Regions from separate parts of the Streptomyces sp. BBFR25 genome, predicted to be linked through region 3. Evidence: riboswitches for the same ligand, from Rfam matches in the RefSeq annotation. Region 3 holds a riboswitch; each other region holds the start of a gene.

Region 1 (2,190 bases), 2.6 Mb from region 3:
TGGTCCCGCACGCTCAGCCCGAACGGCCCGACGACGGTCACGAGGGGTCTCCTGTCTGCTGGTGTCTACTGGCGATTACCTGGTTTGTCGATAGGTCGCTGCCACCACTCAAGTCAGCGTATCCGGTCACGTTTCGATCACCGCTAGCGCCCACCGTTACAGGCTGGTCGGTATCGGATCATGAACGGTATGTTTTTGATCAGGTGATATGAGCAGATTTTGATTGATATCGCCAGAGGGGTGAGCCGGACCCGGAGGGCGGACGGGCCGGAAGCCGCCGACGAAGATCCCACCACTCCTCCCAACGGCCCGCACTTCGAGAACGTCACCCGATCGACACGCACGCCCGCACGGACACCCCCGCGCCGCCCGCGGCAGACGCCGGCCCAGCCATCCGCTCCCCCACCCCGATTCCCTCCTCTCGCCGCTCGACACCCGAAGCCGTCCCCACCGACGGTCGGTTGGGGCACGGTTGGGATGAATGCCCGTTTTGCCATGCTTGTTGACGCCAGTGAGTTGGCTCACTCCGGGCCCTCTCCGGGCAACCCCGCCCGAACCTGTGCCCTCCCTTTGCCCCGCAAGCCAGTTGGGGCTTGGCAACAGCAAAGGATCAAGAGCCTCAAACACCTCAGAACAAGGTCAACAGGCACTTGGGGTGATTCCTGCACTTGTTCCGGACATGTGCTCTCGCATACGTTCCCGGCCTGTCGGGCGGACGCCGAATCCTGCCACCGCCCGTCGCACAGTCATCCACCCAACACACTCGCCGGCAGGAGCGGGGGACCCAGGTAAGTCGCCGCACCGGTCACCACCGGAGTGGCTCGGGGTGAAGCCGTACCCGTCAGGGCGCGGCCGGGCACCTCCCCGCCCGAACCCGACAGCTCACCTCGTAGGCGTAAGGAGAGGGACACATGTCTGCCAACGGTCAGAACCGTCACGCCCGCACCGGCCGCCTCGCCCGCAAGCTCGCGGTGGCAGGGACCGGTGCCGCGGTGCTCGCGCTGCCGCTCATCGGCGCCACCACCGCCTCCGCGGCCACCCCGGCCGCCGCCACGACCGCCACCACGGCGGCCAAGACGTACCCGGACAACCTCGACGGCTGGATCCGCGAGTCGCTCGACATCATGGCCCAGCACGGCATCCCCGGGACCTACGAGGGCATTCACCGCAACATCATGCGGGAGTCCTCCGGCAACCCGCTCGCCATCAACAACTGGGACATCAACGCCGTCAACGGCACCCCGTCCAAGGGCCTGCTCCAGGTGATCGACCCGACCTTCCAGGCGTACCACGTGCCCGGCACCTCCTGGGACCCGTACGACCCGGTCGCCAACATCACCGCCGCCTGCAACTACGCGGCCGACCGCTACGGCTCGATGGACAACGTCTTCAGCGCGTACTGAGCCGTACGCCGCCTGAGCCTCGGCTAAGAGGTTCCGAAGATCCGCTCGAGGACGACGGCCACGCCGTCGTCCTCGTTCGTCGTGGTGACCTCGTCCGCCACCGCCTTGAGTTCGGGGTGGGCACCGGCCATGGCGACGCCGTGGGCCGCCCAGTGGAACATGGGGACGTCGTTGGGCATGTCCCCGAACGCGATCGTCCGCCGCCGCCCGAGGCCCAGGTGCTCGGCGGCCAGCGCCAGGCCGGTCGCCTTGGTGATGCCGCAGGGCTGCAGCTCCACGGTGCCGGGCCCGGACATGGTGACCGTCGCGAGGGAACCGACCACCGCGCGCGCCGTCGTCGCCAGTTCGTCGTCGGTCAGCTCGGGGTGGCGCAGCAGCACCTTGCTGATCGGCGTGGACCACAGCTGCTCGCGCCGCTCGACGCGCACCGCGGGCAGCGTCGGGTGGGGCATCAGATAGCCCGGCTCGATGAGCGTCAGTCCGTCGACGCCGTCCTGGTCGACGGCCGCGTGCACCTGGCCCACCTCGGCCTCGATCTTGCCGATGGCGGTCTCGGCCAGCTCCCGGTCCAGGGTGACCGACCACAGCATCCGGTGCGCCCCGGCGTCGTACACCTGCGCGCCCTGCCCGCACACCGCGAGTCCCGTGCAGCCGAGCCGGTCGAGCAGGGGGCGCACCCGGGGGGCCGGCCGCCCCGTCACCACCAGGTGCCGCGCACCCGCCCCGGCGACCCGCGCCAGCGCGGCCAGCGACCGGTCGGAGACGGTGTCGTCGCCGCGGAGCAGCG
Region 2 (2,190 bases), 1.2 Mb from region 3:
CTGCTCGGCGACACCCTGGGCGCCTGGACCGGCTCGGCCGCCGAGCCGCGCCCCGTCCCCCCGGTGACCGCCGACGACCGCGGCCGGGTCGTCATCGTGGACCGTCCCGGCGCCGTCCAGACGCAGCTGCTGATCGGCCGCACCGGCGCCGACCGGCACGACCGCGTGTGGCCCGCGCAGGTGCTCGGCACGTACTGCCTCGGCGGCACCCTCACCTCGCGCCTGGACCGCGTCCTGCGCGAGGAGAAGGGCTACACCTACGGCGTACGGGCGTTCGGCCAGGTCCTGCGGTCCGCGCCGGACGGCACGGGCGCCGCGATGCTCGCCATCAGCGGGTCCGTCGACACCCCCAACACCGGTCCCGCCCTGGAGGACCTGTGGACGGTGCTGCGCAAGCTCGCCGCGGAGGGGCTCACCGACGCCGAGCGTGACGTGGCCGTGCAGAACCTGGTGGGCGTGGCGCCGCTGAAGTACGAGACGGCGGCGGCCGTGGCCGACACGCTGGCCGACCAGGTCGAGCAGCACCTGTCCGACGACTTCCAGGCCACCCTCTACCGCCAACTGGCCGCCACGGGCACCGTGGAGGCCACCGCGGCGGTCGTGAACGCCTTCCCGGTGGACCGCCTCGTGACGGTCCTCGTCGGCGACGCTGCGCAGATCAAGGAGCCCGTCGAGGCCCTCGGCATCGGCGAAGTCACCGTGGTGTCGGCCGAGTAGCGGCACGCGCGTGCGGTGGCCCTGGTGACCGGAGTGTCACCAGGGCCGCCGTTTGTCCGGATTGGGGGAGTGGTTGCCCGTCTGCCCTGTGGCGTGCGCTACAAAACGCCTGTTGCGTTTGAGAATTGAACGCAGCCGCGTTTAGCGTCTTCCGGGCTGTTCGTCAGGCAGTGCGCCGCACCCGCGGCACCGGACAGCCATCGCCGAGTCCCCGTACGGCGCGAGCCAGGGGAGCCGGGGACCCAACGCAGTCCCTGGGGTGAATCGGACGCCCGCGCGCACCGCGAGGGGGTCCGTAGGAGACCTTCCACCTCCGAACCCGTCAGCTAACCCGGTAGGCGAGAGGGAAGGAAAGGACAAGCCTCTACATGGCGTTCACGCGCGCCCCCGGGAAGCACCGCCGTCCCAGCCGGGTGCACCGCACCACCGCCCGCGCGGCGGGAGTCGCGGCCCTCGCCACCACCGGCGTCGTCGGCACCCTCGCCGCTCCGGCGCTCGCCGCCGAGCCCGCGGTGGAGCAGAGCGGACTCACCCCGGTCGTCGCCATCGGCGACTCCATAGCCGACGAGATCGACGCCCAGGCCCTCGCCCAGCAGCAGGCGGCCGCGGACGCCGCCGCCCGCGAGGCGGCCCGGGAAGCGGCCCGCGAGCGGGCGGCCGAGGCGGCCAAGGAGGCGCGCGAGGCCAAGGAGCGCGCCGCGCGGGAGGCGGAGCGCAAGCGCCTCAACACCTTCGTCGCGCCGATCACCGCCTCGTACGTCTCCACCGCCTACCAGGCCGGCAGCTCCCTGTGGTCCTCCGGCAGCCACACCGGCATCGACTTCCACGCCTCCAGCGGTACGACCGTGCACGCCGTGGGCGTCGGCACCGTCGTCGAGGCCGGCTGGGGCGGGGCGTACGGCAACCAGGTCGTGATCAGGATGCACGACGGCACGTACACGCAGTACGGGCACCTGTCGTCCATCGGCGTCTCGGTCGGCCAGTCGGTCGAGCCCGGCCAGCAGATCGGCCTCTCCGGCGCCACCGGCAACGTCACCGGGCCGCATCTGCACTTCGAGGCCCGTACGAGCCCCGAGTACGGCTCGGACATGGATCCCGTCGCCTACCTCCGTTCCCACGGCGTGAACGTCTGACGCAGGCGTCGTCCGAAAGCCCCGGCTTCCCGAGCCGGGGCTTTTCGCATTTAATATCGCTTGATCGGTCCGGGGTCGTGCCACACACGTCGATCGTCGGCATTTCACGGGGGTCAAGGGGAGGTCGCTCATGCGTATTCCGGCGCATTCGGTGTGCACGGCGATCCGGGACGACATCGTCACCGGCGTACACGGTCGCGGGAGCCGGCTCACCGAGGAACTCCTCGCCCGCCGCTACGGCGTCTCCCGCGTCCCCGTCCGCGAGGCCCTGCGCACGCTGGAGGCCGAGGGTTTCGTGGTGACCCGGCGGCACGCGGGCGCGTGCGTGGCGGAACCGACC
Region 3 (2,190 bases):
GATCGAGCGGTAGGAGCCGATCATGCGGTCGGCGCCCTTGCCGTCGGCGAGGATCTCGCGCAGCTGGTCGAGGTCTCCGTCGCGGACCATCTTCCAGAACTCGGCGCCGTCGGCCGGATCGCTCAGCGGCAGGTTCACATTGCGCACGCCCGGCAGCTCGACGTCCGGGCCCTCGAGCTTCTGGTCGGCCGCGTTGCGGAAGTCGAAGATCGTGTGCAGGCCCAGCGAGGCCAGGAAAGCGGCGTCCTCACCGGTGGCGTGTGCCAGGTGACCACTGCGGAACAGCACTCCCTGCCGTACCCGCCGCCCGTCCGCGGTCGGCAGTCCGCCCACGTCCCGGAAGTTGCGCACACCGGTCAGCTCGGGTTCGGTCGACGGGACCTGCTGCGTCACGGGGGCTCCTCCCACTCCACCCCGCCGCCGCTGCTCGCCGACGGGCTGGGCTCGACGATACGGCATCTCCGGTGCGCGAAATCGTACTCCGAGGGATATTGCGAGCCGATAAGGCCCTTCTGTCCGAATTGGCGCCTTAATAACAACTGGCCCTGAAATGGCGGAGGGTGGGTGTGGGGCGCGTGAGCAGCGTCATATCCGTGACCGTGCGTGGCCCGTCATGTTCACGTAATTCGGCTGCGCCTCAAGGGTCTTTAAGGAAATCGACGCGACGGAAATCGACGCAGGGTTACCGGTTATTCCCGTAAAGGATCAATCGGAACACCGGTCGCGGGAAACCCTCGCTTGTCCCTGTGCGTCTTGGTCCCTTACGTTCACCACCGATCCGGACGGACGCCTAATCCTGCCGCCGACCGGAGCCCGCACTCATCCACCACCCGTACACGGCAGGAGCGGGGGACCCACAGGTACGACTGCCTGTTCCGGTTCCCGGAACGGCTTGGGGTAAAGCCGCGTTCCGACGCGGCCGGGCATCTCCAGCCCGCACCCGACAGCTCACCTCGCAGGCGCCGGAGAGGAATTCGCCATGCCCGCCAAGGGTAAGCACCGCCGTACCAGGGCCATGCGCCTGACCCGCGCCATCGCCGTCGCCGGAACCGGTGGCGCCGCGCTCGCGCTCCCGCTGATGGGCGCCGCGGCCGCCAACGCCGCCCCCGCGCACTCCGTTTCCGAGCAGGCCGTGCAGTCCGTTCCGACCTCGGCAAAGAAGGCCGCCGCGGAGAAGAACTCCGACTCGCGCACCTACACCGTGAAGAGCGGTGACTACCTTTCGAAGATCGCCGACGAGCAGGACGTCGACGGCGGCTGGAAGAAGCTCTACGCGGACAACCGCGAGGCCGTCGGTTCCGACCCGTCGCTGATCCACCCCGGTCTCGAGCTGTCGATCGGCGGCCAGGCCGCCAAGTCGTCGGCGCCGTCCTCCGCGCAGTCGCAGAAGCCCGCGCAGAAGTCCGCCGAGAAGCCCGCCGCCGAGAAGCCGGCCCAGAAGTCGACGGACGCCGAGAAGGCCTCCTCGGACTCCTCCGACTCCTCGAACACCGGCACCCAGTCCGCCGGCACCACCAGCGGTTACACCTCCCCCGTCGCGGGCGGCACCGTCGGCACCCCGTACCACCAGTCCGGCAGCATGTGGTCCAGCGGCTACCACACCGGCACCGACTTCGTCGTCCCGACCGGCACCTCGCTGAAGGCCGTCGGCGCGGGCACCGTCGTCTCCGCCGGCTGGGGCGGCGCGTACGGCAACCAGGTCGTCATCCAGCTCGCCGACGGCCACTACGCCCAGTACGCCCACCTCTCCTCGCTCTCCGTCTCCGCCGGTCAGTCGGTGACGGCCGGTCAGCAGGTCGGCCTGTCGGGTGCCACCGGCAACGTGACCGGACCGCACCTGCACTTCGAGATCCGCACCACGCCGGACTACGGCTCGGACATCGACCCGATCGCGTTCCTGCGCTCGCACGGCGTCTCCGTCTGACGACCGGTTCCGCGCGGCCCCCGCGCCCCGAAGGCCGGACCCCGATCCCCGGGTCCGGCCTTCGGCGTATCCGGCCGGTCGATGCATCCGCTCTCCGTTGTATTCCGGAATTGACGAACACTTTAGGCGTGGCCTTTCTCACCGCCCGTCAACCCCTTCCTACGGTCGCGTAGGTCACATTCCAAGGTGAATCATGGGCCGATGTGGCAGACGATTCGAAGAGTGACAGCAGAGCAGTGATCGGGTCGTACGTGGCGGTGGGGGAC
Region 4 (2,190 bases), 6.0 Mb from region 3:
GTGAGAAAGGGACGACGTCGCCATGGCAGACCATCTGGAAGCATCCGTCACTCTGCCGAGCGATCCCGCCTCGGTGGCCGCCGCGCGGACCTATGTGGTCGGCACCCTGGCGGAATGGGGGTTGCCGCTCGACGCCGACCTGTCCGAGACCGTGCGGCTCATCGTCTCCGAACTGGCGACCAACGCGGTCCAGCACACGTTCGGGCAGTCGCCCACCTTCACGGTGGACCTCGTCCTCGACCGCGACGAGCGGCTGCGTCTCGGCGTCACCGACAGCCACCCGCGCTTCCCCAAGCGGCTGCCCGCCGCCGTTCAGCAGGACAACGGGCGGGGCATGGTGATCATCCGCTGGCTGACCGCCGAGTGCGGCGGCAGGCTGAGGGTCCGGCCCACGCGCGAGGGGGGCAAGACCGTCTCCATCGAGCTGCCCTGGTCACCCCCGAGCGGGCCGGAGGCACCCGCGGGAGTGACGGCGGGGCAGAACGCCGTCACTCCCGCGGGCGGGCTACTTGACCCGGCCGTACCAGACGCTTGAGGTCCAGATCTTCTGCAGCCGCACCACGTCCCCGGTCTTCGGGGCGTGCCAGAGTCTGCCCTTCCCGGCGTAGATGCCCACGTGGTAGACGCTCCGACCGGAGTGGAAGAACACGAGGTCACCCACCTTGCGTTTCTTGGCGGAGATGTGGCGGGTCTTGTTGTACTGCTGTGCCGCGGTGCGTGGCAGCTTCTTGCCGGCCTTCTTGAACGAGTACAGCGTCAGGCCGGAGCAGTCGAACCGATGGGGTCCGATGGCGCCCCAGCGGTACGGGGAGCCCTGCTTGGAAGCGGCGATCTTGAGGGCCTTCGTCGCATGGCTCGCCGCGGCCGCCTCGGAGGCGGCACCGGGGACCACGACGGAGCCGCCCACGGCGGCGAGGGTGAGGGCCGAGGCCGTACCGGCACGAGCCATCAGCGACGGGACACGATTGAGCGCGGACATGCGCAACCCTTCGTCAGCCGCCTGTGAAGGATGACCTGTCGGATTCGGGCTGGCGAAGTTGCCCGGCCGCACGAGTGCGGCTTCACCCCAAGGACCGCTCGGTCCGGCACCTCTCGCGGAGGCGGCCGTGCCGGCGACCCGTCGTGCTCGGGTCCTCCACTCCTGCCGATCCACTTCCTCGCGACCGGTCGTCCGGACGGCGGCAGGACTCGGCGTCCGCCCGGACCGCCCCGCCGCGGCGGCGGGGGCTTGTCGTCGTGACGGATCCTGTCCCGCCCGAAGGGAAAATCCCAACGGAACGTGCCCTTTGTGTTGTTACATCCCACTCACCCGTTCGGGTCGCCCCTTCGTGTTCGACGGGCCGCCGGGCACGGCGGCGGCGCCGGGACCAGCGGCGGAGCGGTGCGGGGGACCGGCTGGACGCGGGGCGCCGCAACTTCGGCCGGTCAGCAATCGGAGGTGTCCCTACGCCGAAAGGGGGTACGCCGTTTGGTCCGTTTCGACGCGGGCTTCCTCAACTCCCGGAGCGCGGCGGAAGGCAGACCCGCGCCGTCCGGCGTTCCCCGTCCAGTACGCGCAGCGCCCGGGCGAGGGTGGCGGCGTGCACCTGGGTCTCGCCGCGCCGGTGCATCAGCGCCAGCGCGTCACGCAGCGCCGCCGCCTTGCCCACCAGCGCCTGAGCGGCCCGCAGGCCGCCGTAGGTGTCGCCGTCCCGCCCGGGGTTGATGCGCCCGAGCAGATCGACGACGTCCAGGAAGCGGTCGATGACCTCGGCCTCGGCGCGGGTCAGGGCCGGCAGCGGGGGCAACTCGGGTGGCAGCACGGACGGCTCACCTCGCGCCGGGTGCGGTGGGCGGGGTCCTGCGGGCGGGCACGATCCGGTCCACCAGGCCGTACTCCAGCGCCTGTTGGGCGTCGAGGACCGTTTCCCGCTCGATGTCCGCGCTCACCTGTTCGGGGCTGCGGCCCGTGTGGCGTACCAGGATCTCCTCCAGGCGGGCGCGGACGCGGAGCAATTCGTCGGCGTGGACGACCAGGTCGCTCGCCTGCCCCTCCACCGGTTCGGTGAGCACCGGCTGGTGGATCACCACCCGGGCGCCGGGCAGGACGGCGCGCTTGCCGGGGGTGCCCGCCGCCAGCAGCACCGCGGCGGACGAACCGGCCTGTCCGAGGCAGGTCGTCGCCACGTCGCAGGCGACGTAGCGCATCGT

The links. Region 3 has a riboswitch for cyclic di-AMP ahead of ACGH52_RS33480 (peptidoglycan DD-metalloendopeptidase family protein). Riboswitches for the same ligand answer to the same signal wherever they lie in the genome.
Region 1: linked by a shared signal. The riboswitch ahead of ACGH52_RS22500 (transglycosylase SLT domain-containing protein) and the one ahead of ACGH52_RS33480 (peptidoglycan DD-metalloendopeptidase family protein) in region 3 are both predicted to bind cyclic di-AMP.
Region 2: linked by a shared signal. The riboswitch ahead of ACGH52_RS28780 (M23 family metallopeptidase) and the one ahead of ACGH52_RS33480 (peptidoglycan DD-metalloendopeptidase family protein) in region 3 are both predicted to bind cyclic di-AMP.
Region 4: linked by a shared signal. The riboswitch ahead of ACGH52_RS06720 (C40 family peptidase) and the one ahead of ACGH52_RS33480 (peptidoglycan DD-metalloendopeptidase family protein) in region 3 are both predicted to bind cyclic di-AMP.

Annotation. Positions count from the first base shown of each region.
Region 1 covers NZ_CP172447.1:4,917,807-4,919,996, reverse strand. The annotation lists gene ACGH52_RS22505 (polyprenyl synthetase family protein) at 1-41, opposite strand, end outside; cyclic di-AMP (ydaO/yuaA leader) riboswitch at 755-910, shown strand; gene ACGH52_RS22500 (transglycosylase SLT domain-containing protein) at 912-1,403, shown strand; gene ACGH52_RS22495 (HAD family hydrolase) at 1,427-2,190, opposite strand, start outside.
Region 2 covers NZ_CP172447.1:6,304,299-6,306,488, forward strand. The annotation lists gene ACGH52_RS28775 (pitrilysin family protein) at 1-717, shown strand, start outside; cyclic di-AMP (ydaO/yuaA leader) riboswitch at 909-1,073, shown strand; gene ACGH52_RS28780 (M23 family metallopeptidase) at 1,086-1,850, shown strand; gene ACGH52_RS28785 (GntR family transcriptional regulator) at 1,981-2,190, shown strand, end outside.
Region 3 covers NZ_CP172447.1:7,482,631-7,484,820, forward strand. The annotation lists gene ACGH52_RS33475 (tyrosine-protein phosphatase) at 1-393, opposite strand, end outside; cyclic di-AMP (ydaO/yuaA leader) riboswitch at 818-975, shown strand; gene ACGH52_RS33480 (peptidoglycan DD-metalloendopeptidase family protein) at 980-1,924, shown strand; gene ACGH52_RS33485 (SGNH/GDSL hydrolase family protein) at 2,161-2,190, shown strand, end outside.
Region 4 covers NZ_CP172447.1:1,512,530-1,514,719, reverse strand. The annotation lists gene ACGH52_RS06725 (ATP-binding protein) at 23-535, shown strand; gene ACGH52_RS06720 (C40 family peptidase) at 506-979, opposite strand; cyclic di-AMP (ydaO/yuaA leader) riboswitch at 983-1,116, opposite strand; gene ACGH52_RS06715 (hypothetical protein) at 1,494-1,802, opposite strand; gene ACGH52_RS06710 (ATP-dependent Clp protease proteolytic subunit) at 1,810-2,190, opposite strand, start outside.